One region of the Variovorax sp. GW821-FHT09D05 genome, then DNA from elsewhere that is predicted to be linked to it. Evidence: predicted binding sites of a transcription regulator. Region 1 holds the regulator's gene; the other holds the start of a gene.
What was found. Region 1 encodes NrdR, which represses ribonucleotide reductase genes. Its sites were predicted from a motif close to CACNANATNTNGTG; they were not measured.
Positions count from the first base shown of each region.

Region 2: AC07O3_RS31955 (ribonucleoside-diphosphate reductase subunit alpha) is a predicted target of NrdR. The motif match lies at 1,495-1,508, and genes of this name have one in related genera.

Region 1 covers NZ_JBWKOZ010000003.1:454,392-457,792, forward strand. The annotation lists gene AC07O3_RS10080 (lytic transglycosylase domain-containing protein) at 1-353, shown strand, start outside; ZMP/ZTP riboswitch at 384-509, shown strand; gene glyA (serine hydroxymethyltransferase) at 551-1,795, shown strand; gene nrdR (transcriptional regulator NrdR) at 1,820-2,263, shown strand; gene AC07O3_RS10095 (type IV pilin protein) at 2,299-2,760, opposite strand; gene AC07O3_RS10100 (pilus assembly protein) at 2,774-3,401, opposite strand, start outside.
Region 2 covers NZ_JBWKOZ010000015.1:90,699-94,099, forward strand. The annotation lists gene AC07O3_RS31955 (ribonucleoside-diphosphate reductase subunit alpha) at 1-1,411, opposite strand, end outside; gene ampD (1,6-anhydro-N-acetylmuramyl-L-alanine amidase AmpD) at 1,762-2,361, opposite strand; gene AC07O3_RS31965 (sigma-54-dependent transcriptional regulator) at 2,348-3,401, opposite strand, start outside.

The sequences.
Region 1 (3,401 bases):
GCGTGCACGGCGACAAGTACGAAAGCGCGGGCGGCACGCTCACCGCCTTCGACCCGGTGACCAACATGCGCGTCGGCGTCAAGGTGCTGCAGGAATGCATCTCCCGCGCCGGCTCCCTCGAAGGCGGCCTGCGCTACTACGTGGGCGCGGCCAACCTCGAGGACGACGGCGGCTACGCCGCCAAGGTGATGGCCGAGCACGAACGCCTGCTGCAGGTGGCCAACGGCCGCGCGCCGTCGACGGTCACGCCGCCAACCGTGCGTCCGCAGCCGATCCCTGTGGCAACACCGCCCAAGCCTGCCGAAGAACGCACTGAGCCGGCCAAGGTGGCCCTGCTCTCCTCCGTTTCCTGAAGAGGTTTCGGGCCGGGTGTGAGCTACACTCGGCAGGTACGCGACTGGCGATAGGCGCAGCACCCGAACACGGTGCCACGCGCTGACGTGGAATACCACTGGGAAGCGTACCGCCTGACCACAACAGGCGTTCAGCCGTTCGCCTGGGCAGCCCTTGTTTGGTTGAAGAACAAGGACCTCGTCTTCAAAGGACTGCCATGTACCAACGCAACATCCTGGTCGAACAGACCGATCCCGAAATCTGGGCCGCGATTCAAGCCGAAAACGCGCGCCAGGAACATCACATCGAGCTGATCGCCAGCGAGAACTACGCTTCGCCGGCCGTCATGGCCGCCCAGGGCTCGCAGCTCACTAATAAGTACGCCGAAGGCTACCCGGGCAAGCGCTACTACGGCGGCTGCGAGCACGTCGACGTGGCCGAGCAGCTGGCCATCGACCGCGTCAAGCAGATCTTCGGCGCCGACGCCGCCAACGTGCAGCCGCATTGCGGCGCCTCGGCCAACGAAGCCGTGATGCTCGCCTTCCTGAAGCCCGGCGACACCATCATGGGCATGAGCCTGGCCGAAGGCGGCCACCTGACCCACGGCATGCCTCTCAATATGAGCGGCAAGTGGTTCAACGTCGTGAGCTACGGCCTGGACGCCAACGAAGCCATCGATTACGACGCGATGGAACGCAAGGCGCATGAGCACATGCCCAAGCTCATCATCGCGGGCGCCTCGGCGTATTCGCTGCGCATCGATTTCGAGCGCTTCGCCAAGGTGGCCAAGGACGTCGGCGCGATCTTCATGGTCGACATCGCCCACTACGCAGGCCTCGTGGCCGCGGGCGTGTACCCCAACCCGGTGCCGCATGCCGACGTGGTCACCTCCACCACCCACAAGAGCCTGCGCGGCCCGCGCGGCGGCATCATCCTGATGAAGTCGCAGCACGAGAAGGCCATCAACAGCGCCATCTTCCCCGGCCTGCAAGGCGGCCCGCTGATGCATGTGATCGCCGCCAAGGCCGTCGCTTTCAAGGAAGCCATGGCGCCCGAGTTCAAGGCCTACCAGCAACAGGTGGTCAAGAACGCCCAGATCGTGGCCGACACCCTCACCCAGCGCGGCCTGCGCATCGTGAGCGGACGCACCGAAAGCCACGTGATGCTGGTCGACCTGCGCGCCAAGGGCATCACCGGCAAGGAAGCCGAAGCCGTGCTGGGCAGCGCCCACATGACGATCAACAAGAACGCGATCCCCAACGACCCGGAAAAGCCGATGGTCACCAGCGGCGTGCGCATCGGCACCCCCGCCATGACCACCCGCGGCTTCAAGGACGAAGAGGCCCGCATCACCGCAAACCTGATCGCCGACGTGCTCGAGAACCCGCGCGACGCAGCGAACATCGACGCCGTGCGCGCCAAGGTCCACGCGCTGACGAGCCGCTTCCCTGTCTACCGCTGATTCCGAGCAAGAAGACCTGACCGCATGAAATGCCCTTTTTGCGGTCATCTTGAAACGCAGGTCGTCGAGACCCGCGTTTCCGAAGACGCAGACTTCGTCCGCAGGCGCCGCCAGTGCAGCGCTTGCGACAAGCGCTTCACCACCTACGAGCGGCCGGACGTCAATTTTCCCGTCGTCGTGAAGAAGGACGGCAGCCGCGCCGACTTCGACTCGACCAAGGTTCGCGCCTCCATGATGCTGGCGCTGCGCAAGCGCCCGGTGAGCATCGAGCAGATCGACAACGCCCTGCTGCGCATCGAGCAGAAGCTGCTGGCCAGCGGCCTGCGCGAAATCGACTCGACGAAAGTCGGCGAACTCGTGATGCGCGAACTCAAGAAACTCGACAAGGTCGCCTACGTGCGCTTTGCCTCGGTGTACCGCAGCTTCGAGGACGTGGACGAGTTCAGGCAGTTGCTGCGCGATATCTGAGCCGCGTCGGCAACCGACGTACTCTCACAGGCACCTCAACGGTTCCAGCAAAGCTGCACCAGCGCACTCGAAGCGTCGGTGCTGCTGCCCGCCAGCTTGACGCCCAGCTGGTTGACCGTGAGGGCTCCGCACTCGTCATTGCGCGAAGCCCCCGCTGGAACGGCTTGCAAGGTGTAGCTGGTCTCGTTTCTTGCGACATAGCTGATGGAATAGTTCGCCGTGCCGGACGACGGCGACTGCCCCAGTCCGGCCGGCAGCGCGACGGTCGCCGGCGGATAGCGTCCGTTGGCGGTCATGTAGCGCTCGGTCCACTGCGCCGCCTGCAACAACTGCTGCTTCGCGTCGGCCCGCTTGGCCCGCAGCACGTAGCGCGTGTAGCTCGGGTAGGCGATGGCGGCGAGGATGCCGATCACCGCCGTCACGATCATGAGTTCGATCAGCGTGAAGCCGCGCGAGCGGCCCCGTCTACCAGACTGTGTCCTGGATTGCTTTTTCATGGTTCTCCTCCCTTCAGTCGGTCGACATCAGGCTGCGCCAGCCGAAGCGGCGCACGACGTCGGGCCGTGTCAACGTCTTGCACTCTCCGGCGGCATTGCAGATCACGTCCTTGCCCTTTTCCTTGTTCTTCGGCTGAAGAACCATGTCGTCCTTGCCGGAGCGATTCCGGAAGCCGACATAGGCCCCCACCGCGCCGGAAGTGGAATACGCAATGCCCTCGGGCGCCGAGCCGCTGAAGAAGTCGATTACCAGCGACCAGCCGTCGTCGCCCGTTCCGGCGGTGCAGGTGACCGAATTGCTGCCTGAGCCGGGAATGGTGCTCGAGAACAGCCCGATGCCGCTGGTCAGCACATCACCCGGATAGACGACACGCTCTCCCGACGCAGGCAGCTTCAGGTGCCAGCCGCGCTTGGCCTCCGAGCCGGTGTAGCTCACGGCGTTGTGGGAGACGGTGCGCAACTCGGCATCGCCCTCCTCGACCGGTGTGGCGCCGATGGTCTGCGCCACGAGGTCGGTCCTCGTCGCGGTGCTCGAGCTTCCGTTGACCGGGTCCCAGATGCCGTACAGGTACTGGTCGGCGGCCGAGCGCTCGTCGCCGGAGGCGAACAGCCGACCGGTGCCGAACACCACCATGTAGCCA
Region 2 (3,401 bases), on a different contig from region 1:
CGCCGGTGTTCTTGCGCAGCTCCAGGAACTCCTCGATGTCGAGGTGCCAGGTTTCGAGGTACGTGCAGACAGCGCCCTTGCGCTTGCCGCCCTGGTTCACGGCCACGGCCGTGTCGTTCACCACCTTCAGGAACGGCACCACGCCCTGCGATTCGCCGTTCGTGCCCTTGATGTGGCTGCCGAGCGCGCGAACGCGGGTCCAGTCGTTGCCCAGGCCGCCGGCGAACTTCGACAGCAGCGCGTTTTCCTTGATCGACTCGTAGATGCCGTCGAGGTCGTCGGGCACCGTGGTCAGGTAGCAGCTCGACAGCTGCGAGCGCAGCGTGCCGGCGTTGAACAGCGTGGGCGTGCTCGACATGAAGTCGAACGACGACAGCACTTCGTAGAACTCGATGGCGCGGGCTTCGCGGTCGATTTCGTTCAGCGACAGGCCCATGGCCACGCGCATGAAGAAGGCCTGCGGCAGCTCGATGCGGGTCTTGCGCACGTGCAGGAAGTAGCGGTCGTACAGGGTCTGCAGGCCGAGGTAGTCGAACTGGTTGTCACGCTCGGCCTTCAGCGCCGCGCCCAGGCGGGGCAGGTCGTACTGCAGCAGCTTTTCGTCGAGCAGGTCGTTGTCCACGCCCTTCTTGATGAACTGCGGGAAGTAGTCGGCGTAGGCGGTGGCGCGCTCGGCCGGCATCACTTCGCGGCCGATGATCTCCTTGAAGATCGTGTGCAGCAGCAGGCGCGCGGTGGCGAAGGTGTAGTCGGGGTCTTTCTCGATCAGCGTGCGGGCCGCCAGGATCGAAGCCTTGTAGACCTCGTCGAGCGGCACGCCGTCGTACAGGTTGCGCATCGTCTCGGCGACGATGGGGGCGGACGTGATGCTGTCGCCCAGGTTTTCGCAGGCCGACTCGATCAGGCCCTTGAGTTCGTTCAGGTCAAGGGTGACGAGCTCGCCGTTGTCCAGCACGTGCAGTGCGGGCGCGGCCGGCACGTCTTGCTCGCCCTGCTTCGAGCGCTCCTGCGTGCGGCGTTCGCGGTACAGCACGTAGGCGCGGGCAATTTCATGGTGGCCGCCGCGCATCAGGCCGAGCTCGACCTGGTCTTGCACGTCTTCGATGTGGAAGGTGCCGCCGCCCGGACGCGAGCGCACCAGCGCGCGGATCACGCCCTGCGTGAGCACGTCGACCGTTTCGCGCACGCTGGCCGAAGCCGCGCCCTGAGTGCCGTGTACGGCCAGGAAGGCTTTCATCATCGCGATGGCGATCTTGTTCGGCTCGAAGGGCACGACAGCGCCGTTGCGGCGGATGATCTGGTAGTGGGCCAGGTTCTGGCCGGTGGGGGAGCCAGCAGTGTCTCGCTGCTGCTGCGGTGGCGTCGAGGGAACGGCACGCGGGGTCGATTGGGGGGTCAGGGCAGTTTGCATTCGCTTCCTCTCGGTTGGCAATTCTTGTTGGATGGCGGCGCCTGGGCCGGGCGCTGCGCCGGTGTGGATGACCGGACAGGGGACACTATATCTAGGGTGCGGGGGGTGTACAACCCACTAGATGTAGCGTTTTCCTATGGATACAAGGATTGCCGGTACTACTTCCGCCATAGGACACGGCCAGCGATGCCGCTTGAATACTGGCCTATGGTCTCTCAACCCGCATGGGGCTTGGCTTGCAAGCCGATTTGGGCCTGCAGGCCGCATGGTTGCTGAATCGCGCGGTTGCTATTTTCGCATTGCTGCGCTGCAAGAGCGACGCATCACGAGACGCCGCACGATTGAAAAAATTAGCGCTGCACCACCTGCAGCGGAAACATCTGTGGATTCCAGCCGAGCTGTTCGCGCAGCAGGCGCCAGTCGAAGCCCGCGCCCGGATCCTGTTTGCGGCCCGGCGCGATGTGCTCGTGGCCGGCGATGTGCGCGATCGCGTAGTGCTGCGCGATGGCGGCGCACAGGCTCGCGAGCGTCTCGTATTGCGGCTCTTCGAAGGGCTGGCCTTCGAGGCCTTCAAGCTCGATGCCGACTGAGTCGTCGTTGCAGTTGCCGCGGCCGCGCCACGACGACACGCCGGCATGCCAGGCACGGTCGTCGCAGCTCACGAACTGCCAGAGTTCGCCGTTGCGGCGCACGTAGAAATGCGAAGACACCTCGAGGCCGCGGATCGACTGGAAGTAGGGGTGCGCGTCCCAGTCGAGCTGGTTGGTGAACAGCTGCTGCACCGCGTCGCCGCCGTATTCACCGGGCGGCAGGCTGATCGAGTGCAGCACGATGAGGTCGGTCTGCGCGCCTGCGGGGCGGGGTCCGAAGTTCGGCGAGCGCAGCGCCTTCGCGAAACGGTACCAGCCGGCTTGCCAGAGCCCGCTGTCGTTGGCTTCAGTCGTCGACATGGCTGCTCGCGCCATCGTCGCCGTTGGGCGTGGTGATGCCCAGTCGCGCGATGCGGTAGCGGATCTGGCGCAGGCTCATGCCGAGCCGCGCGGCGGCCGCGGTGCGGTTGAAGCCGCTCTCGTGCAGCGCACGCACGAGGATCTCGCGCTCCTGCTGGTCGAGATAGGCCTGCAGGTCGGAGGGCAGCGGCGGCGGCGCGGCCTTGGGCGGCGCCACCGGAAGTGGAGCCAGCGCGACAGGCGCGTCGGTGACGGGCGACAGCGGTGCTGGCGCGGACGCCGCGGCTTCGGCCGCAGCGGTGAAGCCGCCCATCAGGTCGAGATGAAGTTCGTCGCCGTCGTTCAGCGCCACCGCGCGGTGCAGCAGGTTTTCGAGCTCGCGCACGTTGCCGTTCAGCGGATGCTGCGCGAGGCGGCGCAGCAGTTCGTTCGACAGATGCGGCACGGGTAGGCCGCCGTCCTGTGCGATGCGCGAGAGCAGCGCGGCGCACAGCGCGGGCAGGTCCTCGCGCCGGTCGCGCAGTGCGGGCACGGCGATCTCGATCACGTTGAGGCGGTAGAAAAGATCCTGGCGGAAGCGGCCGGCCTGCACTTCGGCGTGCAGGTCTTTGTGGGTGGCGCTGACGATGCGCACGTCGACAGCTTCTTCCTGCGTCGAGCCGATCGAGCGCACGCTGCGCTCCTGGATCGCGCGCAGCAGCTTCGACTGCATGGCCAGCGGCAGGTCGCCGATCTCGTCGAGAAACAGCGTGCCGCCGCGCGCGGCCTGGAAGTAGCCGTCACGGTCCTGCGAGGAGCCGGTGTATGAGCCCTTGCGCGCGCCGAAGAATTCGGCCTCGAGCAGGTTCTCGGGAATCGCGCCGCAGTTCACCGCGACGAAGGGGCCTTCGCTGCGCTGGCTGCAGGCATGCACGGCGCGCGCAACCAGTTCCTTGCCTGTGCCCGATTCGCCGCGCACCAGCACCGGCGCCATGCCGCGCGCCACCTTTGCGATGCGCGACTTGACGAGGCGCATGGGCTCCGATTCGCCCACGAGACGG